One region of the Donghicola sp. XS_ASV15 genome, then DNA from elsewhere that is predicted to be linked to it. Evidence: riboswitches for the same ligand, from Rfam matches in the RefSeq annotation. Region 1 holds a riboswitch; the other holds the start of a gene.
The links. A riboswitch is a leader RNA that binds a small molecule or an ion and turns the genes downstream of it on or off. The one in region 1 is predicted to bind thiamine pyrophosphate.

Region 1 (15,526 bases):
CGTGGTGACGTGTCCGAAGCGACCCGAGAGCGCGTCCTCAAGGCAGCCCGAGAATTGGGCTATGTGCCAAACAAGATTGCAGGCGCACTAGCCAGTCAGCGTGTGAACCTGGTCGGGGTTGTCATACCCAGTCTGTCAAACATGGTCTTCCCGAATGTGATGACGGGAATCAACGAAGTGCTTAGCGCAACCGACCTGCAGCCCGTCGTCGGTGTGACCGATTACAACCCGGAAACCGAAGAGCGCGTTCTTTATGAAATGCTGTCATGGCGCCCCTCTGGCGTCATCATCGCGGGCCTCGAGCATTCTGATGCAGCACGGGCCATGATGGTCGCAGCTGGTATTCCGATGGTCGAGATCATGGACGTCGATGGCAAATGCGTCGACAGCATGGTGGGTATTTCGCACCGCCGCGCCGGCCGTGAAATGGCGCAGGCAATTATTAAGCAGGGATATCAAAGGATCGGTTTCCTTGGCACCAAAATGCCCATGGACCATCGCGCGCGCAAACGCTTCGAAGGCTTTACCGAGGCGTTGGCCAAAGCTGGAATCGAAATCGCAGATCAGGAGTTCTACTCGGGTGGATCTGCTCTGTTGAAAGGACGCGAACTGACCCAGCAGTTGCTGGAACGGACTCCGGACCTCGACTTCATCTACTACTCCAATGACATGATTGGTGCAGGTGGGATGCTTTGGTTGCTGGAACAGGGCATTGATATCCCCGGTCAGATCGGTTTGGCCGGTTTCAACGGTGTCGAACTGTTGGATGGCCTGCCGCGCCAGCTGGCAACTATGGATGCCTGCCGCAAAGACATTGGTCGAAAGGCTGCCGAAATTATCGCCGCGCGCAATGACCCCGACTCTCCAGATCCAGATAGAATCGTCGAATTGACGCCGCGCATTTCCTTTGGCGATACCCTGAAGCGCTACTAATCCACCAGCGGTTGCCGTTAACGTCAAGTAACGTAACGTAAACTTACGATTTTTGCATCTTAGGTATTATAGACTTAGGACAGTTGATTGGGTACAACCATCCCAACGACAGCGTGTTTGGCTGTCGAGTATGAGTTCCATGGTAAATGGTATCGAGTGCTCGGTTAAAGAAGCAAGAGCGGCTTCAGTGATATACGGGAATGGCCTGACGCGATGCGTCGGGTCATTTTCATTTCAGACATCTCCTTCTCTTTCAAACAGCCCGTGACTTTGATCGGCAAAGCGCAGATCATCCCGCCCAGGAATGACGTCGGCCTTTGAGATCAAAGCATTCCATCGCCATGGTGTGTTAGGTCGATGCAAAAATCTTGCCAAACAGGGGGGTCATTGATGTCCGATACAAATCTGATTAGCGCTGACGACATCCGCAGCCGATTTTCCGCTGCAATGTCAGAAATGTACCGCACCGAGGTGCCCGCATATGGCACTTTGATGGACATCGTCGCAAAAGTGAATGATCAGGTACTGGACGTGGATCGCACTCTTCGAGGCGATCTGGAAAGCACCGACCAATTGGCGCGTATCTCCGAAGAGCGCCATGGGGCGATCCGCCTTGGCACCCCCTCAGAGCTGGCGACCATGCGGCGTCTTTTTGCTGTCATGGGCATGCAGCCGGTCGGATACTATGATCTGACCGAGGCTGGGGTGCCGGTACACTCGACGGCCTTTCGCCCCGTGGGCGATGCAGCCCTACGCCGGAACCCATTTCGCGTCTTCACTTCGCTTTTGCGACTCGACCTAATCGAGGACAAATCCCTCCGTGATATGGCGCAGTCTGTGCTGGATGCCCGCCAGATTTACACGAGCGGCTGCCTCGAGATGATTGAACTGGCCGAAAAGCAGGGTGGGTTAACCGATCTGCAGGCCGATCGCTTCATCGCAGAGGCACTCGAGACATTCCGCTGGCACCCCGAAGCCAACGTGAGCGCGGACCTTTACAAGCAACTGCACGATGCACATCGCTTGATTGCAGATGTGGTGTCCTTCCGTGGACCGCACATCAACCACCTGACGCCCCGAACGCTGGATATTGATCGTGTCCAAGACTTGATGCCCGAGTACGGCATCACCCCCAAAGCTGTGGTCGAAGGCCCCCCGCGCCGCGACTGCCCGATTTTGCTGCGCCAAACCAGCTTCAAAGCTCTGTCCGAAGCGGTCAGTTTCGCAGGGATCAAGGGCTCACACACAGCTCGGTTCGGCGAGATCGAAGCGCGCGGTCAGGCACTCACTCCCAAGGGCCGCGCCCTCTACGATCAGTTGCTGACCGCGGCTCGGGCCAAGTGCCTGCCTGCTGCTCATGGCTCAAACGCGGCTGAATATGTGTCGGCACTTGCCGCGGCTTTCGCAGATTTTCCTGATAACTTGACTGACATTCGTAAAGACGGCCTTGGCTATTTCGAATGGACCTTAACCGACAAAGGTGCAGAATCAGCGGGCCAAGTCTCCGACACTGATCCCGATGCCTTGCTGGCAGCAGGCTACCTGCGGATCGACCCCATCGTTTACGAAGATTTCTTGCCCGTCAGCGCAGCCGGCATCTTCCAGTCGAACCTCGGCGACGGGTCCGCGCAAGAGTTCACCGCCAGCCCCAACCAACAGCGGTTCGAAACCGACCTCGGAGCCAGCGTTTTGAACGAATTCGAGCACTACCAAGAGATTGAAGACGCCTCGCGCATCCGCTGCATTTCCATCCTAACTGCAGGCGCTGCCGCGGCAGAGTGACTCGGCCCATTGGCCCGACCAAACGGCACAAAAGAAGAGAATTAGAATGACCCTTGCCACCGCTGCTACAGAGATTCTGTCGAAACTCGGCGTAGACGAAGCCGCCTATACAGGCGGCACGCTCGCCAGCTACAGCCCAGTCACGGGCGAGCAGACCGGCAGCCTGCCCGAAGCCACGACCGACAGCACCAACGCTGCGATCGCAATCGCCAAACAAGCGTTCAAGGCATGGCGGATGACGCCCGCGCCACAACGCGGTGAACTGGTCCGCCTGTTCGGCGAGGAACTGCGCGCCGCCAAAGAGGACCTTGGCCGTCTGGTCTCCATTGAAGCTGGAAAGATCCCGTCCGAGGGCCTTGGTGAAGTGCAAGAGATGATCGACATCTGCGATTTTGCAGTTGGTCTGTCGCGCCAGCTCTACGGCCTGACCATCGCCACAGAGCGCCCTGGCCACCGCATGATGGAACAGTGGCACCCTCTGGGTGTGGTCGGTGTCATCTCTGCCTTTAACTTCCCCGTGGCGGTCTGGTCATGGAATACAGCTCTGGCGCTGGTCTGTGGCAATTCCGTTGTCTGGAAACCGTCAGAAAAATCGCCTCTGACAGCGCTGGCCTGTACTGCCATTCTACAGCGTGCCATCACTCGCTTTGGTGACGCACCCGAAGGTCTAGCCCAAGTCCTGATCGGCGGCGCGGACGTGGGGAACACTCTGGTCGAGAGCCCCGACGTTGCCTTGGTTTCTGCCACCGGCTCGACCCGCATGGGCCGTATCGTCGCGCCGAAAGTCGCCGCGCGTTTCGGGCGTTGCATTCTAGAGCTTGGTGGGAACAACGGCGGGATCGTCTGCCCTTCGGCTGATCTGGACATGACACTGCGGGCCGTCGCATTCGGCGCGATGGGCACCGCGGGCCAACGCTGCACCACCCAGCGCCGCCTGTTCGTCCATGCGGACGTTTACGATGACCTCGTCCCCGGCCTGATCAAAGCCTACGAATCGGTCAGCGTTGGCAACCCGCTGGAAACCGACTCGCTGGTTGGTCCGCTGATCGACAAAGCGGCCTTCGACAATATGGAAAAGGCTCTGGCCGACGCCAAGACTGCTGGCGGCACCGTGCACGGCGGGGGACGTGTCGAGACGGGCGCGGAAAATGCCTACTACGCGCGCCCTGCGATTGTCGAAATGCCCTCTCAGTGCGGCCCGATGTTGGAAGAAACCTTTGCGCCGATTCTCTACATCGTGAAGTACACCGACTTTGAAGAAGCCATTGAGGCGCACAACGCCGTCGCGGCGGGTCTGTCGTCCAGCATCTTCACCACCGACCTGCGGGAATCGGAACTGTTCCTGTCGGCGGCTGGCAGCGATTGCGGCATTGCCAACGTGAACATCGGCACATCTGGTGCCGAGATTGGCGGAGCCTTTGGCGGCGAAAAGGAAACCGGCGGGGGCCGCGAGTCCGGCTCTGACGCGTGGAAGGGATACATGCGCCGCGCCACAAACACGATCAACTACTCGCGCGCGTTGCCGCTCGCGCAGGGCGTCAAGTTCGACATCTGATCACACAAGAGGGCGTCTGCGGGCGCTCTTTTCATTCTCTCACGCCAATGAAGCGCTCAGAATCGATGTCCGACGAGACACAGAAGAACTACGTATGTCTTGGTAAGTGGTGAGCCGTGTAGGATTCGAACCTACGACCCACTGATTAAAAGTCAGTTGCTCTACCAACTGAGCTAACGGCCCACTTGAGGCGTTCCTCTAAGGGGTCGCAGCTGGACGGTCAATAGAAGAATCCGAAAAAGCTGACTCTTTTTCCACCGCACCCGACACGAATGTCGCGACGCACTGAACCCGTTGCAAGCAACGGAAAAACAGCGGTTTTTTGGAGTAAGTGGTGAGCCGTGTAGGATTCGAACCTACGACCCACTGATTAAAAGTCAGTTGCTCTACCAACTGAGCTAACGGCCCACTTAGGGGGCCTCCTCTATGGGTTTGCGGGACAGCGGTCAATAGAGAATTGCAAACTTTTTGTGTCACCCGCTGGATTCATCTGGATGGCAGGCGTATATGCCCCGCCATGCAGACACAGACCGCCTCTTCCGGCCTGCCCTTCATGAAAATGCACGGGCTAGGCAACGACTTTGTAGTGATCAATGGAACCGACGTCCCTGGGGGGCTGTCGGATTCGCTGGTTTCCGCGATTGCCCACCGCAACACGGGCGTCGGTTTCGACCAGCTGGCCGTGATCGAGGAATCGGATCGCGCCGACGCGCGTCTGGTCTTTTATAATGCCGATGGCTCTCTGTCGGCGACCTGCGGAAATGCCACTCGCTGCATCGCGCGCCATCTGATGGATACCCGCGGCGTGGATCGCTTGGTGCTAGAGACCGAACGCGGCCTCTTGCCCTGCGAGGATGCAGGCAACGGCCTGACCCGCGTGAACATGGGCGCGCCGCTGCTGGCGTGGAACGAAGTGCCCATTGCGCAGAACATCGACACTTTGCACTTGCCCATCGACGGCGACCCCGTCGCGACCGGCATGGGCAACCCGCACTGCACATTCTTTGTCGATGATGCCGAGGCTGTGGACCTGAGCACCTTTGGCCCTGCCCACGAACATCATCCGATTTTCCCAGAGCGCACGAATGTTCAGGTCGCGCACCTGATCGGCCCTGACCACCTGCGGATGCGGGTATGGGAGCGTGGCACCGGCATCACCATGGCGTCCGGTTCGTCCAGCTGTGCGACCGCCGTCGCTGCTGCCCGCCGAGGCATCACCGGCCGCAGAGTCCGTATCAGCCTCGAGATTGGCGATCTGGTCATCGACTGGCGCGACGACGGCGTCTGGATGGAGGGGCCGACCGCCCATGTGTTCAGCGGCACCTTTACCCCGGCATTCCTAGAGGCTCACAATGGTTGATGTGCCCAAGTTCACCACCCTGGGCTGTCGTCTGAACGCCTACGAAACCCACGCGATGGAAGAACTGAGCCATCAGGCCGGCCTGTCCAACGCGCATGTGGTGAACACCTGTGCCGTCACCTCCGAGGCTGTGCGCAAGGCCCGTCAGGAAATCCGCCGCATCCGCCGCGAGAACCCCGACGCCAAGATCATCGTAACCGGCTGCGCCGCGCAGACCGAGCCAGAGACCTTTGCCGAGATGGAAGAGGTCGACCACATCATCGGCAACACTGAAAAGATGCAGGCCGAGACGTGGCAAGGTTTGGCCAAAGGACCGAATTTCATCGGCGAGACCGAGCGCGTGCAGGTGGATGACATCATGTCCGTCACCGAAACCGCTGGCCACCTGATCGACGGCTTCGGTACCCGCAGCCGTGCCTATGTGCAGGTCCAGAACGGTTGCGATCACCGTTGTACCTTCTGCATTATCCCCTTTGGTCGCGGCAATTCGCGGTCTGTGCCTGCGGGCGTCGTCGTGGACCAGATCAAACGTCTGGTTCAGCGCGGCTATAACGAAGTCGTTCTAACTGGCGTGGACCTGACCAGTTGGGGCGCGGATCTGCCCGCCACCCCGAAACTGGGGGATTTGGTGCTGCGCATCCTGAAACTGGTGCCCGACCTGCCGCGCCTGCGAATCTCTTCGATTGATTCCATCGAGGTGGACGAAGCGCTGATGCAGGCCATCGCGACAGAACCACGCCTGATGCCCCACCTGCATCTGTCTCTGCAGCACGGCGACGACCTGATCCTAAAGCGTATGAAGCGCCGCCACCTGCGCGACGACGCCATCCGCTTTGCCGAAGAGGCGATCAAGCTGCGCCCCGAAATGACTTTTGGCGCAGACATTATTGCGGGATTCCCCACGGAAACCGACGCGCACTTTGAAAACTCGCTAAAGCTGGTGGACGAGTGTCACCTGACTTGGCTGCACGTCTTCCCCTACTCGCCCCGCCCCGGCACTCCTGCCGCGCGAATGCCGCAAGTGAACGGCAAAGCGATCAAAGACCGAGCCGCGCGCCTGCGGGATGCCGGCGAGCGCCGCGTACAAATGCATCTTTCGTCGCAAGTCGGACGGGACCATTCGATTTTGCTGGAAAATCCCCGCATGGGTCGAACCGAGCAATTTACCGAAGTTCTATTCGACACTGATCAGCCCGAAAGCCAGATCGTCCGCGCGAAGATCCAAGGTATCTCTGGCGGGCAGCTGCTGGCCTAACCCGCACGGAAAACTTGGATTTTTCGTCAGAATCAGTTGGCCTGCAATACCGAAGATATTGCCTAAATCAGGGGCAAAACTGATTCTCAGCGCATGGCCATTGAATGCTGTGGCACACCGATTAGATGTGGTGTTCTGACGCATTACTGTTGATTTGCGGCGACTCGGACCATTTTACCGACTGTCATGCTGCAGATGCGCTCGAATGTCCGCTGGACGGATGCAAACCCTCTCGTTAAATAGCGCGTGATGACAAGGGCTGCGGCAATCCGTGGCCCAAATCTGTATCGGTTCGGCTTTGCTCTGGCATTCTTTGGAGTTCGGTCGACAAGAGAATGGAGAAACCTCGTGTCCCACGCAGAAGATCACGAAGGCACCCGCAGAGATTTCCTCTACTACGCCACAGCTGGCGCAGGTGCGGTGACTGCAGGTGCCGCAATTTGGCCCCTCGTCAATCAGATGAACCCCTCGGCAGACGTGAAAGCGCTGTCGTCGATCCGTGTGGACGTGAGCGCACTGGAAGTCGGATCGCAGATGACCGTGCTGTGGCAGGGTAAGCCTGTCTTCATCCGTCGTCGTACCGAAGCCGAGATCGAAGCAGCCCGCGCCGTTGATCTGGATGACCTGATCGATCCCGTTGCACGCAACGCAAACGACGCTGGCGAGGTTCCCGCGACCGACGCAAACCGCGCAATGGACGAAAACGGCGAATGGCTGGTTCAGATGGGTGTCTGCACCCACCTCGGCTGTGTGCCTCTGGGTGACGGCGCAGGTGACTTTGGCGGCTGGTTCTGCCCCTGCCACGGTTCGCACTACGACACCGCTGGCCGCATCCGCAAAGGCCCCGCGCCCGAAAACCTGCACATCCCCGTTGCCGAGTTCGTGGACGATGCCACGATCAAGCTGGGTTAAGGGAGAGGAGATTTAACTATGTCGGGTATCCCACACGACCATTACGAGCCAAAGTCCGGCTTTACCAAAGCGGTCAACAGCCGTCTGCCGATCATCGGCCTGCTGTATGACACTCTGATGATCCCCACCCCCAAGAACCTGAACTGGATGTGGATCTGGGGCATCATCCTGACCTTCTGTCTGGCTCTGCAGATCATTACCGGCGTTGTTCTGGTGATGCACTACACCCCCCACGTCGACATGGCATTCGCTTCGATCGAGCACATCATGCGCGACGTGAACGGCGGCCACTTTATCCGCTACCTGCACATGAACGGCGCATCGCTGTTCTTTGTTGCTGTTTACCTGCACATCTTCCGTGGTCTGTTCTACGGCTCGTACAAGGCGCCCCGTGAAATCACATGGATCATCGGTATGCTGATCTACCTGCTGATGATGGGCACCGCGTTCATGGGCTACGTTCTGCCTTGGGGCCAGATGTCGTTCCACGGTACCGCAGTGATCACCGGCCTGTTCGGCGCAATCCCCTTCATCGGCGAAGCGATCCAGACATGGCTGCTGGGTGCATCGGCTGTTGGTCAGCCCGCGCTGAACCGCTTCTTCTCGCTGCACTACCTGCTGCCCTTCCTGATCGCAGGCCTGGTTGTCGTCCACATTTGGGCCTTCCACTCGACCGGCAACAACAACCCCACTGGTGTTGAAGTTCGCCGCACATCGAAAGCCGAAGCAGAAAAAGACACCCTGCCCTTCTGGCCCTATTTCGTGATCAAGGACCTGTTCGCTCTGGCAGTTGTTCTGGCCGTGTTCTTTGCAGTTGTTGGCTTCATGCCCAACTACCTTGGCCACCCCGACAACTACATCGAAGCAAACGCTCTGGCGACGCCCTCGCACATCGTTCCCGAATGGTACTTCCTGCCCTTCTACGCGATCCTGCGTGCGTTTGACTCGGAAGTCTGGGTTGTTCAGTTCGCAAGCTGGATCTCGTTCGGCATCATCGACGCAAAGTTCTTTGGTGTTCTGGCGATGTTCGGTGCGATCGCTGTCATGGCGCTGGCGCCTTGGCTGGACACCTCGAGCGTTCGTTCGGGCCGCTATCGCCCTGCCTTCAAATGGTGGTTCCGCCTGCTCTGCGTCGACTTCATGGTTCTGATGTGGGCTGGTGCAATGCCCGCCGAAGGTATCTACCCCTACATCTCGCTGCTGGGTGCGACCTACTGGTTCGCTTATTTCCTAGTAGTTCTGCCGCTGCTTGGCATCTTCGAGAAGCCCGAGACTCCGGTCGCGACCATCGAAGACGACTTCAAAGCGCATTACGGCAAGTCGGCTGACGCCACCCCTGCCGAGTAAGAAAGGTGACCCAAATGATTAGGAAACTGACCCTTACTGCGATCGCTGCTCTCGGCCTGTCGGCCGGGGGTGCGCTGGCAGCAGGCGGCGAAGCCCACGTTCACGACTTCGACTTCTCGTTCGAAGGTCCGTTCGGCGCGTACGACCAGAACCAGCTGCAGCGCGGCCTGAAAATCTACACCGAGGTTTGCTCGGCGTGTCACGGTCTGCAGTATGTTTCGATCCGTACCCTTGGTGACGAATCCGGTCCCGGCATGCCCGAAGACCAAGTTCGTGCCTACGCGTCGAACATCGAAATCTACGACAACAGCATCGAAGATTACCGCCCTGCCACTCCTGCGGACAAATTCCCTGCAGTGACTTCGGCAGACGCACCTGACCTGTCGCTGATGGCCAAAGGCCGCGCTGGCTTCCACGGCCCTCTGGGTCTGGGGATTAACCAGATCGTCAAGGGCATGGGTGGCGCCGAATACATCGCGTCGCTGCTGGACGGTTACGAAGAAGCCCCTGAATGTGCCCCCGAGGACTTCACCGGCTACTACAACACCGTCTTCACCGCAGGCGGCTACCCCGAGCAGTGTCTGGACGAAGACGGCAACCACACCGTCCCTGGCAGCTGGATCGGTATGGCGCCGCCCCTCTATGGCGAAGATGTTGAGTTTGACGACGGTCACTCGAACGATCTGCACCACGAAGTTCAGGACGTTGCCGCGTTCCTGATGTGGACCGCAGAACCCAAGATGATGCAGCGCAAGACCGCAGGTCTGACCGGTGTGATCTTCCTCGCGGTTCTGGCAGTTCTACTGTACCTGACCAACAAGCGCATCTGGGCCCCCATCAAGTACGGCCGCAAAGACGACTAATCGTCTGATGCACGAATTAAAGAGCCCCGTCAGAGCAATCTGGCGGGGCTTTTTCTTTGGGTACCATCAGCCCACGAAAAAGGCCGGCGCTCTCGCACCGGCCTTTTCAAACAATCATTAGGGAATGGATCAGTCTTCCATCGCCTTGATCATGTCGACACGCAGTCCGTGACGGCCGCCTTCGAACTCAGTCGACAAGAACGCGTCGACAATCTCTAGCGCCAGCCCTTGGCCAACCACGCGCGCGCCCATCGACAGGATTTGCGCGTCATTGTGCGCGCGGATCATCTTGGCCGAAAAGGTCTCGTTGCAGACACCGCAGCGGATGCCCTTGACCTTGTTCGCAGCCATCATGATGCCCTGACCGGTGCCGCACAGGATAATTCCGAGGTCACAATCACCCGAAGCAATCTTCTGCGCCGCTGCCTCACCCATCGAGGGGTAGTGCACGCTATCCGGCGTGGTCGGACCGATGTCTACGGCCTCGTACCCTTGCTCTTCGATGTGCTTTGCTATGGCCTGACGCAGCTCGATCGCGGCGTGGTCGCTGGACAGGACGATACGTTTCTTGGCGGTCATGGGCAGATCTCTCGCTCGAATGGGTGTGGCACGGATGAACTCCATCCGACGCTCATCCTCTCCATTAGGCGGATTGATCGGTTTTGGCAAATCTCGGCCGTGCCCTTGTGGCATAGAGGGATAGGCCACCGCTCGCCCCAAGAAGCGTCCACTGGGGCAATTCCAACAGGCCCACCAGACCATCTTGCCAGACCCCTACTGCAACGAAGATCGCAGCACTCCCCATCCACAGCCACGCCACCGGACGCGCCATTGCGCCGCCCCGCCAGAATGCCCAGGCAGAGACGACTAAAAACAGGCTCACCATATGCCAGCAGGCATGTAGCGTCCCCAATACAGGCGCGGGCAAATCCATCGTGAGCATCGGCATCAGAGTGTCAAAGGTGCCGACAAATATGTGCAATACGGCGGTGAAAGCGGCCAAAACAGCGGCAATTCTGAGCAGCATGAAACAGTTCCTGAAAATGCCCCTAGGGGTAATGCACTCGTGATCGCCGCCCTATGCGCCAAACTGTCCGATCACTGCCCCAGATACTGCCGCAGTGCCTCGTCAGGGTTGTCAAAGACCTCTGCCGTCGGGCGCGGCGCTTGTGCAATCCCGTTGTCGACGACCACAATCGCATCCGCAAACCTACGAGCATCTTCGGGATCATGAGTGACCATCAAAACTGTTGCACCAGCCTCAGTCGCAATCTGTTTCACCAGCGCCAACATCTCTAGACGCAAGCCCGGCCCCAACGCGGCAAATGGCTCATCCAACAGCCACAAAGGACGGTCCTGCAACAGTAGCCGCGCAAGAGCCACTCGGCTCTGCTGGCCCCCCGACAACTGCCCGGGCTTGCGACCCTCGAGCCCCTGCAAACCCACGCGCCCCAAAGCCTGCTCCACCACTGACTGCTGCGCAGCAGTCAGCCTCTTCTGGCTCAGGGCCAGGCCAACATTCTGCGCTGCCGTTAAGTGGGGAAACAGGTTCTGATCCTGAAATAGCATCGCATTCGGGCGCTTTCCGGGGGGCAAACCATCCAATGCCTCCCCCTGCCAGAGGACCCGCCCATTCGCCGACACAAAGCCTGACACAGCCCCCAGCAAGGTTGATTTCCCCCCACCCGAGGGGCCAATGATGGCCAGCTGGCACCCAGTGGGTACGCTCCAATCAGCGCTCAGATGAAAATCATCTTGTACGATAACCAGCTGCTCAAGTGTCAGCATTCACGCGGCCTCCTCGGTCGAAAGTCCAGAACAGCCCGAAGCTTAGGACCAGCAGCAACAGCGCAGCACCCGCCGCCTGCTCCATCCGATAGGCCCCCATCAGGCGGTACATCTGCAAAGGCAAGGTGGCGGTATTGGGGTCAGCAAAAAGAGTAATTACCCCCAAATCGCCCATTGCTAATGCCCCCGTCAAACCTGCTGCGAACCCCATCGGGCGACGCAGGCGCGGCAGAACGAGCCACCTCAAGCGCGCCCACCCGCGTAGATCAAGGCTATCAGCAAGCCGTCCATGCTCTGCCTCGATCTGCGCCGCCGCAGGGCGCAGAATGCGCAGAGCGAAGGGCAACGCCATCACAGCATTAACGCCTGCGGTGACAGGCAGCGCCACGTCCCACGGAGCAACGAAAGGGTTGATCATCAGATACAGGCCCGTGCCCAAGACAAGCGGAGAGCTGGCGATACCCAACAGGCCGACCAACTCCACCCATGTCCAACGGGACAACGCGAGCGGCAGCGCCAAGGCCAAGGTCACAACGACCGCCCCGATGGACACCAGCACAGAGTAGAGCGCCGCCTGCCACACCGAAGCCGGCAAACTGAAGAGAGCCCCAGCGCCGCGCAGGGCAATCGCGGCCAATGGCAACAGCAGAAAGAACGCGACCAGCGCAATCCAGAACCCGTCCACAATGCGGCTGCCATCCCAACGCGGAACCACGCGGTCCAATCCGCCAAAGCCAGCCTCAGGCAGCGTCGCCTTCATCGCGATCAACGCCGCACCACCGGCCAGCACCAACTGTACCACTGCCAATTGCGCGGCCTTGCCAATGTCGAAATCAAAGCGGAAGGCCTGATAGATCGCCAACTCGACCGTCGTCGCTTTGGGCCCACCACCCAGGGTCAGCGCCACCGCAAAAGACGACAGACAGATCACGAAAATCACCATCGCCGCCCCCGGCGCAATCCGGCGCAGCATCGGCCATTCGATCAGTCGAAACATCGTCCAAGGACGCAAGTTCATCGTTGCTGCCAGACGGAACCGCTCGGCCGGAATGTCCTGCCAGCCTTGCAGCAGCAATCGCGTCGCCAAGGGCAAGTTGAAAAACACATGGGCCAGCAGCACACCGTGCAGCCCGTAAATCTTGACCGCTGGCAGACCGAACAGCCCCAGCACGTCAGAGAGCCACCCCTGCTGCCCGAACACCGCCAGCAGGCCCAGAATGGCCACGATCACCGGCAGAATGAACGGAGCCCCCAGCAAAGCCACCAGCGCCGCGCGACCGCGAAATCGGCGCCGCGCCAATGCCCGGGCCACGGGCACCGCCAGCCCGACAGACAGCACTGCCGACAGGGCGGCCTGCCACAGGGTAAACCAGACCGCATCCCACGACCGGCCATCCAAAGGGGACAGTCCTCCGGCCCGCCAGATGACGGCGGCCAGAGGCAAGAGCACCGCCGCACCCACAAGCGCGGCGGCAATGAGGGGGATCAGCCCCCGAAGGCGGTCAGCCATTCCTCGAGCGCGGCATCGCGCAGGGCAGCGGCTTCGTCTTCGGAGTAGAAGATCGCCTGATCGGGCATGGGCAGTTCACGGAAGCCCTCGGGCCATTGATCCTGCGGCAGTGCCGACGGGTAGGACCAGTTGGCGGTCGGGATCATCTTTTGGAACTCTTCGCTCAGGACATAGGCCAGGAACTGATCCGCCAGCTCGGGCTGCTCGGTGGTCGCGGTTTTCGCCACAAGCTCGGCCATGAAGTAGTGACCCTCGGGGAAGATCGCAGCCTCTTTGCTCGTGTCGCCCTCGGCGATGATGTGGTAGGCGGGCGATGTGGTGTAGCTCATCACCATGTCGGCTTCACCATCAGTGAACAGACCATAAGATTCGGACCAGCCCTTGGTCACGGTCAGCACTTTGGGCGCCAGCTTAGCCCATGCCTCAGGCGCGTCGTCGCCGTAGATCGACTTGACCCACAGTAGGGTTGCCAGACCAGAAATTGAGCTGCGCGGGTCCTGAAGCACGACTTTAAACGCATCATCGGGGGCGTTCACCAATTCCTCGAACGAGGCAGGCGGGTTCGCCATTTTCTCGTTGTTGTAGACGAACGCGGTGTAGCCCCAGTTGAAGGGGAAGAACGTGTCGTCGTTCCACTCGATCGGCAGGGTCAAACCGGACAGGTCCTGACCATGAGGCGCGAAAAGGCCGCTCTCGCGGGCCTGTTTGCTGACGTCGGTGTTCAGACCGATGACAACGTCCGCGCGGTTGCGTTCGCCTTCCAGCAGCAGGCGGGGCAATACGTCGCCGGCCTGATACTGGACGTCACAGGCGCAAATCGCCTCGAAACCTTGTTCGATGCTGGGACCGGGGCCCCATTCGCTAGTGAAATAGTCGGGGGCATAGATCGTCAGCACGGGCTTGTCCTCGGCGGCTGCCGAGGTGGCTGCGATCAGACCCGTTGCAAATACAAGCGCCTTGTTCATGAGGGCGTCTCCTACTGTTACGGGCGGAGACGGTTTGGACCTGTGAACCAGAAAACCAACCTTCCCTCCGCCGGTCCTAACCGGTTCAGGTTCAACGGGTTCGCGATGACGCATCTCAGGCCGTTTCCGGCCACCCCGAGGTGTCCCAACACCTAGAGCGGCGCAGAGCATGATGCAAGGGCTGCGCTTGCCACTGGCGCAGGCGTCCTTTATCGAACGTCCCCAAGCAACAGGAGCCAGCCCAATGAGCTTGAATACCTTTGGTCACATCTTCCGCGTCACCACTTGGGGTGAGAGCCACGGACCTGCCTTGGGCGCAACAGTGGACGGCGTCCCGCCGAACGTCGAGATTACGCCCGAGATGCTGCAAGTCTGGTTGGACAAGCGAAAACCCGGTCAGAACAAGTTCACCACCCAGCGCCGCGAGCCTGACGAGGTGGAAATTCTGTCGGGCGTCTTCGAGGGCAAGACCACCGGCACGCCGGTCCAGTTGATGATCCGCAACACGGACCAGCGGTCCAAGGACTATGGCGATATCGTCGAAAAGTTCCGCCCCGGACACGCAGACATCACCTATTGGCAGAAGTACGGCATCCGCGATTATCGCGGCGGCGGGCGCTCTTCGGCCCGTGAAACTGCGGCCCGTGTGGCGGCAGGCGGCTTGGCCCGCGCCGCGCTGGACAAGCTGGTCCCCGGCGTCGAGATCAAGGGCTACATGACCCAGATGGGTCCCCACGGTATTGATCGTGCACGGTTCGACTGGGATCAGGTTGAGCAAAACCCCTTCTGGACGCCGGATGCGGTGGCTGCGGATGAGTGGGCCGACTATCTGGACGGTCTGCGCAAGTCAGGCGAAAGCGTTGGCGCTGTGATCGAAGTTGTCGCGCGGGGCGTCCCTGCGGGACTGGGTGCGCCGATCTATGGCAAGCTGGACACCGATCTGGCCGCCGCGATGATGAGCATCAACGCGGTGAAAGCTGTGGAGATTGGCGAAGGCATGGCAGCGGCATCGCTGACCGGTAGCGCCAATGCGGACGAGATTTACATGGGACCGAGTGGGCCGGAGTACAGCTCGAACCACGCGGGCGGAATCTTGGGCGGGATTTCGACGGGTCAGGATGTGGTTGTACGCTTTGCGGTCAAACCGACGTCTTCGATCCTGACGACCCGCAAGACCATCACCAAAGCGGGCGAGCCAGCCGAAATCATCACCAAGGGCCGTCATGACCCCTGCGTTGGTATCCGTGCGGTGCCGG
Region 2 (15,526 bases), on a different contig from region 1:
GTGAGCCGCCCCTATATAGGTCCGCGCAGCAGAGTCAACAGCGTTGAGAGGCTTTTTAGAAGTCGTAGGCGAGAATGGCAGCTTCGGACTGCGAAAGCGGACGGCGCGCAAAATCACCATAGCGCATAGGAGTGTCGCTAACCCAAGGCAAGAGCTGCTCTAGTGCAATCCGGTCCCCCTGATCCAACGCATCCATTGACGCCGTGGCCGGATGAAAGCTCTCGCATTCAATCCCGTTGGCCCAGATCACCTCGTGCCGCCCCAGCAGGATGTGCACATAGGTCACCTCGCGCATATCAGGAGCACAGAGGATGGTCCGGTCGTTCACCAAATCGCGGGCCTGCACCATCACCTCTGGTGTATTGAACAGGGCACGAGCGGCATCCCCTTGCACCAAGAGCCGATGTTCCGGAGAAACGATCAGCGTTTCGTCGGGGCGGTCTTTGCCAAAGGCCGAGGCATGGATGCGCACAGGGCGCAACTGGGGCATCGCAAACAGGCGTGCGCCGCTCATCCGGCGACTGCCAGCCCAAAGCACTTCTTGCGGGCCGCTGTCGCGGGTCATTACGAAGTCGCCCGGCTGCAAGGCTTCGACAAGGCGCGGGCCTTTGGGTGTATCAATCCGTGTACCAGCCCCGAAACAGATTACGCCAGCAGGCCGATCTGGCAGCGCCGACGACAGCGCCGTCCGATCGCTGTCATCCAACGCTAGCTTGATCACCCAGTAGTCCCTGTTCGGACGGGGGTGATCCTGATCGAAACACAAGAGCAAATGCCCCGACGCCGGACTGCGCACGATCCGCGCTGTATGGCTTGTTGTACCGTCAGAGACAGTCAGGCTTTGCTCTGCCATTTGGCGCGTGGCTGATTCAAGAGGAGCGGCAGAGGCATCCCCGATCAGACGCCGCGCCATACCCGCCGCACCACGGCGCAGATGCGCCTCGCCGATGGCGTCAGAGAGTTGGAGCACAGAGCGCGGGCCATCGACACGGGTCAGTTCCCCGCTCCAGCGCCACAAAGCACCTGCCGCGAGGTCACTCAGGGGCGCGTCGGTCAATCCTTCGATGACCGTTTGCGCCCAATGAATTACAAATGTGCCTGCAATCGCCATTGTGCCTGCATCCACTGGTTATAGTTACTGCTCTGGCGGCTTTACCGCCCTGTCAGGCCCGTTTGTGCAGGCTCTTTTAGAAGCTGTATTTCAGGTTGAACGAGCCCAGAACCTGACCGCTTGTCTGGTTGTCGAACTCTTTGCTCAGATAGGTCAGACCAAAAGTCGCCGAGGACTGCTGACCTTCCCAAGTGACGCCTGCACGCGTGCGTGCGCGCTCTTGAACAAGGTCATAGTCATCGGACTCGGGCAGCATCGCGGAGTCGACCATGTAGCCAAAGTCCGCGCCTGCAGTGAGGGTCATCGCGCTCAGCGTGCCACGGATCGCGGTATAGGTCTGGCCAGTGGTGTAATCGCGAACCTTCAGATCATCCGAAATCAGGCCCCCAAATTCGAAATCCGCACCGATACGGGCAAAGGATTCGAGACCCGCGTGGCCTTCGATAAAGGGCGTCACCCGCGAAGACCGTCCAAGATCCATGGTCTTTGACGCTTCGATGTGACCGTAGCCAAAGACATTGTCCTGAATCATCGCCTTGCGGGTCTCGTTGCTGGCGTCGTCCGCACCGATCCAGCGGTGGAAGTTCGCCTGGAATTCATCCAGCTTGGTCTGCGGACCGATGATTTCTACCCCGACACCCATATCAAAATCAGTGCGGGACAGTGTTTCGGCGAAATGGGTATGCGCCCCCAAACGCGCCACAGCTGCATAAGGACGGTCGCCGTCTACAGGGTTCTCAAGATTATCAGGCGCCGCGATTTCTGTACTGCCGCGCAGTTCGAGCGTGTCGAAATACTGCGTTCCCAGCGATCCGTGCCACTCACGGCCGAACATGATGCTCGCTTGGGTCGAGCCTGTCCGGTAACGGTCATGACCGTCGCCGATGAAGTCGTTGGAAATCTGATAGCCGAACCCCAGGAATTGTGTGTCCTGAGCGTGGGAGGCGGGTGCCAAAAGAGAAAGGGCAATGGCTGCCCCATAGATCGCGCGCATGCTGACCTCACTGATGTGCCCCCCCAGGCACGTGCCAACCATAGCAAAGTGAGAATTTGTTTTTCCAGCTTCTTCGCTCACCCTTTCGTTAGTTTTTCCAACAGTACCGACTGAAATGCCACACTTTGATGATGGGCTTAAACGGAAAAGGGCGCTGCAAGAGCGCCCATCCTGTTGGTTTTTGAGAGTGTTTTACGCAGCTTCGGCATGCCGTTCGCGGAAGAAGAGCATGTAATACAGCACCGGGGCCGCAATGAGCGTCAGGATCGACGCGAAGCCAAGCCCGCCCATGATCGTCACCGCCATCGACGCAAAGAATGCATCCGAAAGCAACGGGATCATCCCAAGGATGGTCGTCGCCGCCGCCAGTACCACGGGCCGCAGACGCGAGGTCGACGCATCCAGCACCGCCTTGCGGAAGGGGACGCCTTCGGCTCGGACCAGATCGATTTCCTCGACCAGAACGATGCCGTTCTTGATCAGCATCCCCGACAAGCTGAGCAGACCCAGCAGCGCGGTAAAGCTGAATGGAAGGCCCGTCCCCAGCAAACCAAGAGCCACACCGTTCACCGCCATCGGCACCAAGAGCCAGATGATCAGCGGCTGCCGCAGGCGCCCAAAGAGCAAGATCGAGATCAAGACCATGATCAAGAGAGACAAGGGCAACTGCTTGCCCAAACTGCTCTGAGCCTTGGTCGAATCCTCGTATTCCCCGCCCCACTCCAGCATGTAGCCTTCGGGCAATTCCATCGCCTCGATCACAGGGCGGATCGTGTTGAAAACGGCCGCTGCGTTTTCGCCATCGGCCACGCCCGCTTCGACCGTAATCGTCGGCACGCGGTTGCGGCGCTGGATTAGCGTGTTTTGGGCTTCGTAGTCGAACCCGTCAAACAGTTGCACAATCGGGATATAGTTTCCTGCCGCACTGGAATAGACCAGTTGATCCGACAAATCGGGGTTACCTGTCTCGGTATTGACTGCGTTGCGGACCACGATGGGGATCTGCCGATCATCCTCTCGGTAGGTTCCCGCCTGAATACCATCTGTCGCGGTCAAGAAGGCCGAGGCCAGATCTTCGCGTGCGACACCAACCGCTTGCGCGCGGTCTTCGGCGTAGACCGGTTGCAGGACCAACTCACGCTCACGCCAATCTGTGCGCAGATCTTGGAGCAAGTCAGACGCCTCGATGATACGAGCAGAAGCTTCGGCGGCCAACTCCCGCAGGACCACCGGATCACTGCCCGAGAAACGTGCCGCAATTGGGGCGCCGCCGCCGGGACCAAAGGCCAGACGTTCTGTCCGGAACTCGCCAGCAACCAGTTGCCCGCGGCCAAAGATCTCCAGATCGCTGCGCAATTGGGGAATTTCTTCCAAAGAGTGCGTGCGGATGATCAGGTGACCATAGGTCGGCAGCGCCTCTTCGGGACCATATGTCAGCATAAAGCGGCTGGCACCACCGCCCACAAACGTGGCGACCGAAACGACTTCCTCGCGCTCGGCAAGCCAGTCCTCCAGCAGCTCCATGTCGGCAGCAGTCCTGTGGATGCTGCCGCCTTGGGGCAGTTTGTAGTGCACGTAGAACAGTGGGGTGTTGCTGTCGGGGAAGAACTGCTGCTTCACCTGCCCAAAGCCGATATAGCACATCACAGTCACCACCCCCAGCACCGCCAACACAGGCCAGCGCAGGGTCAACGCCAAATCCAGCGTCCGGCGATAGGCACGGAAGATCGGGCCGTTGTAATTGCCCTCTGCGGAACTCGCACCGACCTTGAAGAAGTAGTGCCCCAGCAGCGGCGTCGCTGAAATCGCCAGCACCCAAGAGAGCAGCAGGGAGATGCCGATCACCGCAAAGAGAGAGAACAGAAATTCGCCGGTCGCGTCAGGTGACAGACCGATGCCCGCAAAGGCCATGATCCCGATCACTGTCGCCCCAAGCAAAGGCGTCTGCGTTTTGCTGGCAACGTCTTCGGCGGCGTCGCGCGCCGTCTTACCTTGCGCCATGTCACCCTGCATCCCTTCGGCCACCACGATGGCGTTATCCACCAGCATCCCCATCGCGATAATGAGTGCGCCAAGCGAAATGCGTTCCATCTCGATGCCAAAGATCGCCATAAAGAATACGGTACCAACCACAGTCAGCAGCAGGGTTGCCCCCACAACTACCGACGCGCGCCATCCCATGAACAGCGCCAGAACGATCACAACAATCGCCACCGACATCGCGAGGTTCACCAAAAATGCGTTCGAGGCCTCTTCGACGACCACGTGTTGTTGGTAGACAGGGTGAATTTCGACACCAGCCGGCAAATCCTGCGAAAGTGCCGAAAGACGGTCATCAATCCGGTGCCCGATGTCCACGATGTTCTGACCAGACTTGCCCGACACACCCATGGTAAAGGCTTCTTCGCCGTTAAAGCGAATGATCATGTCCGGATCGCTGACGCGTTCGCGACTGACGGCTGCCAGATCAAGAAGGTCGATAATCTCGCCACCGACGCCGATGGTCAGCCGTGCAATCTCGTCAACCGTGTTGGAACCCTGAGGGGCCTCGATACGGATGTCTTGCCCGTTCATCGTGACACTGCCCGCGCTGGCGACAGCGTTGGAATTCGCGATAGCGCTGGAGATGGCCGTCGGTGCAACACCCAGATTTCGGGCAATCGCCATGTCAGGGGTCACATACACGGCTTCTTCGGGTAGACCTTGAAGGTCCACGTCGGCGACGCCGTCGACCGTCAGCAATTCACGCCGCAGGAATTCTGCAATTTCGTGGGTCTCTGCATCAGTGAATCCAGGGGTCTGGATGGCAAAGAAAACCCCGAAGACATCCCCAAAACTGTCATTCACATACGGCGTTCCAGCGCCCGAAGGCAGGCTGCCTCGGGCATCGTTCACCCGCTTGCGCAGCTTGTCCCAAATCTGGGGGAGTTCGGTCCCGTCAAAGGTACTTTCGATTTCCACGTCGATCCGGCTCACGCCGGGTTTGTTGGACGATGTGATCGTCTCGACCTCGGACATCTTCTGGATGGCAGATTCCAGCGGTTCTGTAACCTCTCGGGCCACTTGATCCGCAGCTGCGCCGGGATATTGGGTGATGATAACCGCTTGTTTGATGGTAAAGGCGGGGTCCTCCAATCGACCGATCGTGGCAAATCCCCAGATCCCACCGAGCAAACACCCGATCATCAGGAGCCACGTGATCAGCGCCTTGTCGATGGACGCGCGTGCAATAGACATGGGTTACTCTCCGACGCGGGTAAAGCGGCGGACAGACTGGCCATCCTGCAATTGCGAGGCTCCGGTCATCACGATTTCGGCCCCCTCGGCCACACCGCCAATCAACCGCACACGGCCATCATAGGCGATCTCGATTTCGACAGGCGTGGCGCTGACTGTCCCAGCCTCGTCGAACACCATGACCAAAGGCTCTCCGGCGGGATCAAACGCCAGTGCAGTCTCGGGTAGGAAAACGGACTCTTTGGCGGGCATCTCAGTGCTGGCTGCGACCGATACCGATGCACCCGGATAGACCCCTGCACCGGGGTTCTCCTCGAAGGCCAGTGTCAGAGTATAGGTCTGCCCAACGGAACTGGTTTCGGCCTCAAACTCACGGGGCTCCAGCGGCAAACGCTCTGACTCACCCGGGAAAATAGCTTCGAACGTTACACTCCGGCTTTGACCGGCTTCGCGAAATAGCACTTCGGGAACTTCAATCTCGACGCGCATTTCCGACACATCGTGCAGACGCACAACCGGGTTGCCCGCCGATACTGTGGTATAATTGGCAACCTCGCGGCGGGCCACAAGCGCATCAAACGGCGCACGAAGCGTGGCGTGATCCAGATTGTCCTCGGCATCGCTCAGGGCGATTTCCGCCAAATCAACCTGAGTGCGCGCGTCACGGATCGATACTTCGCTGACCGCCGCGCCGCTCAGGGACTCGAGACGCGAGAGATCGCGCTTGGCCTTGTCTAGGTTAACCTCGGCCTGCGCACGCGCCCGTTCGTAGGCATCCAGATCCAGTTGCGCAATCACGTCACCTTCAGGAATCGCCTGACCTTCGGGGGCCGTCAGAACCTTGATCTGCCCACCCACCTGAAAGGCCAGATCGACCGTCTGCAATGCTGCGACCTGACCAAAGAAGCGTCGCTGGATGGTCTGCGGCTGCGTGGTAACGGTCATAAGTTTCACAGGTTTCGGCGCTTCTTGGGCCCCGACAGACGAGGCCAAAGGCGCGGCCAGTGCCAGCGCGGCGAAAAGAGCGTGAAGTCTACGCATGGGGATCCTCTGCAAGTGAGCGCTTACAAGACCATTAAAGCAGGCCTGTCCAGATAAGCCAGACAGAATCTGAACTAATCGGTTCAGTTTCCTCAATACCCCTTCTTTTGCAAAAGATGACAGCGCATTTTCTGTAACTTGAATGCACAAGCGGCCCTTCGCAAATGCAGAAAGGCAAGGCCCACCTCTGCTCTATGCCGCTTCGGAGAGATAGGCTGTGACGACCGATTTTCCAATTTCGCAGGCACGCGACAAACTTCGGCCCTCCGCCAAGCCGCAGGCAATCGCACTGGCCAGAGTGCATCCTGTCCCCCTGCGGCTGACGCCGAGCCTCGGCGCTTCGAACACATGACTTTCTCCGTCCATCACGAGGCGATCTTTGGCAACCTTCCCGCTCCCGTGACCATCCTTGATCAAAACCGCTGCCGCTCCGGCACGCCGCAGGGCATCCGCCTGATTCAGAGGGTCTTGGCTTTGCTCACCACACCAATCTGCCAGCAAAGATAGCTCCTGCAAATTGGGAGTGATGAGTGTGACCTTCTGAATGAGTTCTGTCAAAAGCCATCCAGCCCCTGCATCCGAAAGCAATCGCCCCCCGGTTGACGCGGAAAGAACCGGATCAAGGACGATCGGGCATGGAGACAACTTCTCCAGTGCGCGGCACACGGTACGCACACGGCTATCATCGCAGAGCATCCCGATCTTGATGGCATGTGCCGGTACAATTTGTGCATCTAGTGTTTGGCTAGGAACGGGATGAATATCCTGTACTCCAGTCGCCGTTTGCGCTGTCACCGCCGTCACCGCCACGCGTGGCTGTATGCCAAGGGACTGGATCGTCGCAGCATCCCGAATAACGCCCGCGCCGCAGCTGGAGTCCAAACCTCCGATTGCCAGCACTTGCTTCATCTTAGTTGGCCCCCGCGATAGCCGCGAGCCATTCGCGCGTGCGCGCTTCGGGGCTCTGTGCTTGCTGGATATCGGTGACGACAGCGGCGCTATCAGCACCCGCCTCTAGAACTCCCAAAGCTCGGTCAGGGGTGAGTCCACCGATCGCAACCAAAGGGGTTTGCCCCGTGCGTCGCTTCCAATCGCGTACTCGGTTGAGCCCCTGAGCGGACCACTTCATCTGTTTCAACAAGGTTGGATAAACTGGACCCAACGCGACGTAGGCTGGCTCTAGCGCCAAGGCGCGCTCAAGTTCATCGCGATCATGGGTCGATAGGCCATAGCGCACCCCCGCCCGCCGCAAGGCGTCAAAATCTGCTGTGTCCATGTCCTCTTGCCCCAGATGGACAAAGTCGATCCCCAGTGTTAACGCCAACTCCCAATAATCGTTCAGGACCAGTTGCGCGCCATGCCTGGCACAGCAATCGCGAGCGCGGGTGGCTTGGGCAAGCAGGTCATCGGGCGCGGCATCCTTGATCCGCAGCTGCACCAGTTTGACACCCAACGGCACCAGACGCTCCAGCAGGTCGGCGTTGCCCGTGATCAGGTAGAACTTCTCCATCAGGCCAGCTCCGCCATGCCAAAGATCGGTGTCGACGCAGAAGCCATATCACGCGGGGGCATCAGTCCTGCGTCATAGGCCATGCGCCCCGTCTGCACCGCTGCGCCAAACGAATGGGCCATCGCCACGGGATCAACCGCCTTGGCCACGGCAGTGTTCAACAGCACCGCATCGAACCCCATTTCCATGGCCTGCGCGGCTTGGCTCGGTGCGCCGATACCTGCGTCCACGACCAGGGGCACGCCGCTGAAATGTGCCCGCATGGTGGCCAAAGCCGCCGCGTTGCGCAGCCCCTGCCCCGAACCGATCGGGGCGCCCCAAGGCATCAGCACTTCGCACCCTGCCTCCAGCAATTTCTCCCCGACGATCAGATCCTCTGTGGTGTAGGGGAACACCTTGAACCCGTCCGCACATAGCACCCGTGTCGCCTCGACCAGAGCAAAGGGGTCAGGTTGCAAGGTATCCGCGTGACCGATCACCTCTAGCTTGATCCAATTGGTGCCAAAGAGTTCGCGGGCCATGTGGGCGGTCGTGATCGCCTCTTTGGCGCTGTGGCATCCAGCCGTATTGGGCAGGATACGGCAGCCGCTGGCGCGGATCAGGTCGCGGAAAGACGCGCCGCCTGTCCCTTCGCGGCGCAGGCTAACGGTGATCACTTCGGTCCCGCTGGCGGCAATCGCCTGGGCTAGAATGGCGGGAGACGGATACTGCGCGGTTCCCAGCATCAGACGGCTGGACAGGTCAACGCCATAGAACATCGCTCAGCCCCCCTGCATCGGAGAGAGCACCTCGATCCGCAGCCCTTCGGTCAAGGACACAGAGGCGCGGGTGGCGCGAGGCACAAAAATCCCGTCGACGGCTGTCGCGACACTTGGGGCCTCGAACCCTTCGACATCGATCAAATCGGCGAGGGTCGCGGCGTCCGTTTCGAAGGGTTTGCCGTTCAGTTCAATTTGCATGTTTGATCTCTTTGGTCAGGCGATCCGCAAGCCGTCCGGCCAAGTGGGGCGCGGCCAGAAACCCGTGGCGGTACATGCCGTTCACGTGGATGCGGCCACCGATTTCGCGGATGCAGGGAATGTTGTCGGGAAAGCTGGGGCGCAGGCCTGTGCCCGTTTCCAGCAGTTGCGCCTCGGCAAAGGCAGGGTGGATCGTGTAGACGGCGGACAGCATCTCCATCAGCGCACGGGCAGTGATGGGGCCGTCATCGTCGCTTTCCACCATGGTCGCGCCGATCATGTAGACGCCATTGCCACGCGGAACCACATAGCAGGGAAAGCGCGGGTGCAGCAGACGGATGGTGCGGGTCAGGTGTACGTCTGCGGCGTGGACCAACAGCATTTCACCGCGCACGGCACGCAGGTCGGGCAACTGGTCACGGGCGGCAAGGCCGCGGCAATCAATGATCTGACCCTTCGTGGCTTTCACCATAGCCACGCCGCTATCCGCAAGCCGCTGACGCAGGCAAGCCATCGCAGCGCGGGGATCCATATGGGCCTCTTCGGGGAAGTAAAGCGCGCGGCTGAACCGGCCTTTTAGATCCGCCTCATAGTGCGCCGGATCAACCGTATGGTGCCCCCGTGCGGCTCTGGCAAACCGCTGGAGTTCTGCCTGATCGCGTGGGGAGGCCACCACCAAGGTGCCGCGCCAATGCACACCGTCGAAACGGGCGCTCCACCAGTCGGCGGCGTGTTTGCCCATTTGCACGACTTCCGGCGGGGCGCTTTCGCCTTCGCACATGGGCGCCAACATCCCGCCAGCCCAGTGAGAGGCCGGGATGTCCGGCCCCGCAACCAGTTCTACGGGCAACCCCCGTTCGGACAGGGCTGTGGCGACGCACAGCCCCGCCACCCCTGCCCCAAGGACAGAGTACATCACTCGGCGTCCTCTTTGGCGGGCACATATAGCTCACCGCCTTCGCGGAATTTGGCGGCCATGGCCTCCATGCCCTCGGCCTTCTGGGCCTCGGCGCGGATGTCGTGGCTGATCCGCATGGAGCAGAACTTGGGACCGCACATGGAACAGAAATGCGCGACCTTGTGCGCCTCTTTGGGCATGGTCTCGTCGTGGAACTCGCGAGCGGTGTCGGGGTCGAGCGACAGGTTGAACTGGTCTTCCCACCGGAACTCAAACCGCGCACGGCTCAGGGCGTCATCGCGCAGTTGCGCGCCCGGATGACCCTTGGCCAAGTCCGCCGCATGGGCCGCGAGCTTATAGGTGATCGCCCCAGTTTTCACGTCATCGCGGTCGGGCAGACCAAGGTGCTCTTTGGGCGTCACGTAGCACAGCATCGCGGTCCCGAACCAACCGATCATCGCCGCCCCGATGGCGCTGGTGATGTGGTCGTAGCCCGGCGCGATATCGGTGGTCAGCGGCCCGAGGGTGTAGAACGGCGCCTCGTGGCAATGCTCTAGCTGCTTGTCCATGTTGGCCTTGATCTTGTGCATGGCGACGTGGCCGGGCCCTTCGATCATGACCTGACAGTCCTTGGCCCATGCGATCTTGGTCAGTTCTCCCAGTGTCTCCAGCTCCGCAAATTGCGCCTGATCGTTCGCGTCAGCGACCGAGCCGGGGCGCAGACCGTCCCCAAGGCTGAAGGACACGTCATAGGCCCGCATGATGTCGCAAATCTCGTCAAAATGCTCGTAGAGGAAGCTTTCGCGGTGATGGTGCAGACACCACTTGGCCATAATCGAGCCGCCACGGCTGACGATGCCGGTCACGCGTTTGGCGGTCATGGGGATCATGTGCAGACACACGCCCGCGTGGATGGTAAAGTAGTCCACGCCCTGCTCGGCCTGTTCGATCAGGGTGTCGCGGAAGACCTCCCACGTCAGGTCTTCGGCAATGCCGTTCACCTTTTCCAAGGCCTGATACAGGGGCACAGTCCCGATCGGCACAGGCGCGTTACGGATGATCCAGTCACGGATGTTGTGGATGTTGCGACCAGTAGACAGGTCCATCACGGTATCCGCGCCCCAACGGATGGCCCAGACCATCTTGTCGACCTCTTCTTCCATGCTGGAGGTCACGGCCGAGTTCCCGATGTTGGCGTTGATCTTCACAAGGAAGTTGCGCCCGATGATCATGGGCTCCAGCTCGGGGTGGTTGATGTTCGCGGGGATAATCGCGCGGCCTGCTTCGATTTCCTGACGGACGAATTCAGGCGTCACCAGATCGGGGATCGACGCGCCAAAGTCCTGACCATCGCGGGCCTGTTCCCACGCCTGCGTGCGGCCGACGTTTTCACGGATCGCGACGTATTCCATTTCGGGGGTGATGATGCCAGCGCGGGCATAGGCCATCTGGGTCACAGCTTTGCCATCCACGGCGCGCAGCGGGTCGCGCTGGTGCGGGAAGGACGGAACGAGGCGATTGCCCTCGGCATAGCCATTGTCAGCAGCGGTCACAGGGCGGCCAGTGTAGGCTTCAACATCCCCGCGGGCCTTCAGCCATGCGCCGCGCTGCGCGGCCAAGCCCTGCGCGATGTCGGTGTTGGACATGGGATCGGTGTAGACGCCCGAGCTGTCGTAAACCGAAACGGGGGCCTCGCCTCCGCCCACATGGATCTGCCGCAGGGGGACTTGGATGTCGTGGATTTGGCCGGGCTCGTATACCTTGCAAGACGCCGGCATGGCGCCGGTTGTGATCTGCGGGGTCGCGTTGTCTTTCATCTATGGTCTCCTCAAGACAATCTCGAAAAGACCCAAGTGAAACAGGATGCAGAAAGGGACCGCGCAGGCCCCACGCGCACGAATACGCAAACAGGCCATGAGCGGCCCGAAAGGACCGCCCGTACATACACGATGTCGGGATACCCTTCGGTCTTCCTACGCCAGCATCAACTGGGTCAGGTTCAAAGGGTCGCGTCACCGCGGGCGCAATCTCCCGCTGTCAGCCTCTCAGTCCCCTAGGTGGGACTCCCCCGACGTGTGGGCACCATCGCGGGTTCGCGTCGGCATGTCAATTCTTGTGAAAGACGTGCAGGCAAAGAAAAAGGGCGGCACGGCGGCCGCCCTGTTCGCTCTAGTTTCAATACCCCTACCAGAAGGGGCGGATGTCATTGACGCGTCGATAGTACTGTCCTCGGGTCAGCTCGCTGCCACACTCGGCTTTTTCAAAGGCAAAGCGCGCCTGATCGGGGGCTTCTGCGCCGCCGATCAAGACCCGAAATTCTGGCCCCGCCAGATCGCCGCCTTCGCAGAAGGCGCCCGATGGCGTCATCCCTCGGCTCACGTCCGCGACAACGACTGCGCCCATGCCCTGCAAACCTGCGTTTTGGGGGCTATCGTATACCTCGAAGGTGGCAGCATCCGCGCCGTCCGATGTCACGACCATCTGACCTGCGGTTCCAAACGCAGCGCCCTCGCGCGAGACGTGCGGCTCGGCTTCGAAGGTATCGTAGCTAACACCGGGCTCTAGAACATACAGGTCCAGATCCACCGAGCTGCTCCACGCCAGAACAACGCGGATCGTCTGGTTTGCTTCGGGCCACGTGACGTCATGGATCGCCCCATCGGCTGTCTCAACTTGCGATTGTGGCGCGAGCAAGGGCAGACGCAAGACTGCGCTGCCATCCTCGGCGGCAAGCGTTTCAAAGCTCACCCCGCGATAGGAGAGCGTGATGGTCTCGCCTGCCGTGCATCCAGTGAAGGCGGCTGACAGGATGCCATCGTCGATTGTGGCCTCAAAAGCATTGCCGCAAGAGCTTGATCCAACTGGGGCTGGCGGGGCTACGGGTTGCGCCACTTGAACCACCTCTTCGGTGCACGGCACCTCTCGAGGAGATAATGCTACGGAAATGGGTTGATAGTCCGCAAGCAATTTCAGTGTCTTGAACCTGCGCCCGCAGGGCAAATCCACGCGCAACGTGCGGTCGATCACATCAAATGCTGGCTTCGCGATTGCACCCTCACGATCGGTCAGCGACAGCCGCACCTGCTCTGCACAGATCGGAGAGACCAGCACCCGCAGGGCACCATTTTCTTCTACCATTTGAACGGTCTGAGGATCATCGCACGCAGGCATCACCGGCTCTGGCGAGCTTTCTGTTGCCGGCACCGGAGCTGGCGCTGGTGCCTGAGCCACGGACTTAATATCAAGTTTAGGCTCATCAAAACTGTTAGGAAGGGCCAGGCCGGCCCCTCCGTCCGTTACAGGCGACGCAGGGGCCGTCGCCTCTTGTGGCAGCTCGGACGGAGCATCAATGCGCACCGCCTGACGAACTTCTCCCTCCTCGACCAGATCGGTAGATGCCTGAGCCGTTGCCTGCTGCATCATTCCGCAGAGCGCGAGCACACAGGCTGTTATAAACAGAACACGCATTACAAACTCCCCTTTCTGCGCTTAGCGCGAGGCCCAAACTTCGACGCGGCGGTTTTTGTCAAAACCATTCTCGTCGTTGCACGCGACGGGCACATCTTCGCCGACAGCCATGACTTCGATTTCCACATCGCGCCCCAACTGCTGACGCAGTGCGTTGGCAACGCTCTCGGCACGTTTACGAGAGATCTCGAGATTGATTTCGTAACCCCCTCGGTTGTCTGCGAAGCCCACAAACACCAGCTTGCGATCTGCGTTTTCGGGCTGTTGCGCCCATTCTGCCAATCGGGACAGATCGCTGACCGAGCGAGCATCCAAGGCAGATTCACCGGTCACAAAGTGGAAGGTCGCGCTAAGCCGGTCCATGTCCCGAACAGTCAGAACGTAATCGCGGACAACTGGTCCATTCTGGTGGGCCATGAACTGAATGTTCGCCAATGCATCGACAGATTCCCATCCGGTGCGAACACCAAGGTTCAAGTCGACAAATCCGTTCTCTGCGACGATCTCCTGCCCCTCATCCACTACGAAGTCGGTAAAGGCATTCACGTCCGCAGCGTCGCTCTGAGTGTTCTCGTACATGTAAAGACGACGGCTTAGCGGGTATTCTTCGGTCTTGACCGAGAAGCCTGTTGGGCTGTGGATCGCGTCACAGACCTTCAGCGGCAGCGCTTTGGCGTTGCGCACATAGGACAGACCGGTAAAGCCGATCGCACCCGGCTCTGCGCGCACAGCATCAGACAGGTTCGCATTCGACTCGAATTCCCGAGCAGAGCCGACCATCGGCAGGTCATTCATGACCAACGACTCAAACGTGTCAAAGGTGCCAGACTTGCCATCGCGGGTGTGCACAACGATCGGCAAATCCTGACCACCGAGCTCGGACCAGTTGGTGATGGAGCCCGCAAAAACCTCGCGAACCTGATCAATGCTCAGCTCGCGGATTTGGTTCTCGGGGTGAACGATGACGGCAACGCCATCTAGACCCACAATCACCTCTCCCTCGGCATCATCAGCCAGAAGATCGGGATAGCCGGCAACCATCAGGTCATTGCGTTCGGTCTCTTTGATCCGACGCGAGGCCATTGCAATATCTGCCGCGCCTTCAAGCATCGCGCGGAAACCCGTCGAGCTGCCATGCGCAGCGAGAGTGACCTCGCTGGCACCGCCCGGCAAAGTTCCTTGGATTTCCACGGCGCGCTCGTTTTCCTCGCCGAGAACCCAAGCCCCAATTTCTGCACCTTCATGGGCAACCCACGCTTCAATCAAAGCCGGAGCAAGTTGTGCGCCGATGGTATTCGAGCCTTGCAAGCGCAGTGTGTTCGGCTGAAGGCTTGCGACCACATCTTCGGCAACGGTCGCTTCAGCCACATCCTCGGCCACGGCTTCGGCGACTTCTACCGGCGCGGTCTCGGCAGGTGCAGCGGCGACCACCTCGTCACCCGGACAGGCATTCACAGGGCAGATATCGGCGATGATGCTGCGCGGATAGGTAATAGGGCCATACTGGGTGTTCACATCATAGCGGCCGGGCGCAGACTCCAGAATGCGGCCAGTCTGACGAGAGCCGTCATGTAGCTTCAGCGTTGCATCGACCGCCGACTTCAAACGGTAATCCGTCGCACTCACTGGCATGAGGTCCACATCAATCCGGTCTTTGACCAGAGCTTCCAGCTCGCCGCTTTCGCGGGCTTCGGCCAAAGCTGCATTGAATGCGGTCACGACCTCTTCGGCATTCGGGGCATCGAAGGGCAAGATCAAGTGCAGGGTACGGCGCGCCAGATCAAAAGAGCTTTCGCGAACAGAAGAGACGTCATATTCGGCGAAGTTCAGAACAAACCCTGCCTCGCTCTGGTCTGCGAGAACGGCAAAGACGTCCTTGTTCGCCAGCATTTCAAAACATGCATTCATGTCATCGGCAGTGACACGGGCGAAATCCCCGCCATCGACCCGTAGCTGCAACGATGTCGCCAGATCGTAGCCCGCAGGGTAGCACAGATCCTGCCCTTTCAGATCATCCAGAGACCCGAGCCGCGTGTCGTTGGAATACAGGCGTTCTCCGACAGCAAGAACGGCATCGGTGTAGCGGAAAGAAAGAGACCGGCTCAGAGTGTAGTAGAAAGGAAACGCGCCGTTATAATTGCTCTGGCGGGCACCTTCTTCGGCCTCACCCCAACTCGGGGCAAAAGTAACATCCGATGCAATTCCGGCTTTATCCAGAATGTGCTGGAATACCAAAGTACCCACGCCGCCATCGGGCAGGTCAGAACCGGAAATCAGGCCATACGGCTGGCTGGTCGCGAACGTCATC

Region 2: it holds a riboswitch for thiamine pyrophosphate, as region 1 does, so the genes downstream of both, thiC (phosphomethylpyrimidine synthase ThiC) here and AB9K37_RS09285 (thiamine ABC transporter substrate binding subunit) in region 1, are expected to answer to the same signal.

The regions. Positions count from the first base shown of each region.
Region 1 covers NZ_JBGFGN010000129.1:198,386-213,911, reverse strand. Annotated here, with positions in the region: gene AB9K37_RS09355 (LacI family DNA-binding transcriptional regulator) at 1-933, shown strand, start outside; gene AB9K37_RS09350 (VOC family protein) at 1,324-2,715, shown strand; gene AB9K37_RS09345 (aldehyde dehydrogenase family protein) at 2,762-4,270, shown strand; tRNA gene AB9K37_RS09340 (tRNA-Lys) at 4,378-4,453, opposite strand; tRNA gene AB9K37_RS09335 (tRNA-Lys) at 4,603-4,678, opposite strand; gene dapF (diaminopimelate epimerase) at 4,788-5,630, shown strand; gene mtaB (tRNA (N(6)-L-threonylcarbamoyladenosine(37)-C(2))-methylthiotransferase MtaB) at 5,623-6,885, shown strand; gene petA (ubiquinol-cytochrome c reductase iron-sulfur subunit) at 7,234-7,797, shown strand; gene AB9K37_RS09315 (cytochrome bc complex cytochrome b subunit) at 7,816-9,144, shown strand; gene AB9K37_RS09310 (cytochrome c1) at 9,159-10,007, shown strand; gene rpiB (ribose 5-phosphate isomerase B) at 10,137-10,586, opposite strand; gene AB9K37_RS09300 (hypothetical protein) at 10,651-11,034, opposite strand; gene AB9K37_RS09295 (ATP-binding cassette domain-containing protein) at 11,106-11,795, opposite strand; gene AB9K37_RS09290 (thiamine/thiamine pyrophosphate ABC transporter permease ThiP) at 11,782-13,305, opposite strand; gene AB9K37_RS09285 (thiamine ABC transporter substrate binding subunit) at 13,281-14,270, opposite strand; TPP riboswitch at 14,316-14,418, opposite strand; gene aroC (chorismate synthase) at 14,515-15,526, shown strand, end outside.
Region 2 covers NZ_JBGFGN010000103.1:73,053-88,578, forward strand. Annotated here, with positions in the region: gene AB9K37_RS03770 (Hint domain-containing protein) at 56-1,111, opposite strand; gene AB9K37_RS03775 (lipid A-modifier LpxR family protein) at 1,188-2,105, opposite strand; gene AB9K37_RS03780 (efflux RND transporter permease subunit) at 2,298-5,342, opposite strand; gene AB9K37_RS03785 (efflux RND transporter periplasmic adaptor subunit) at 5,346-6,383, opposite strand; gene AB9K37_RS03790 (hydroxymethylpyrimidine/phosphomethylpyrimidine kinase) at 6,576-7,292, opposite strand; gene AB9K37_RS03795 (thiamine phosphate synthase) at 7,294-7,893, opposite strand; gene AB9K37_RS03800 (thiazole synthase) at 7,893-8,651, opposite strand; gene thiS (sulfur carrier protein ThiS) at 8,655-8,852, opposite strand; gene AB9K37_RS03810 (FAD-dependent oxidoreductase) at 8,842-9,768, opposite strand; gene thiC (phosphomethylpyrimidine synthase ThiC) at 9,768-11,567, opposite strand; TPP riboswitch at 11,704-11,830, opposite strand; gene AB9K37_RS03820 (hypothetical protein) at 11,935-13,218, opposite strand; gene AB9K37_RS03825 (substrate-binding domain-containing protein) at 13,240-15,526, opposite strand, start outside.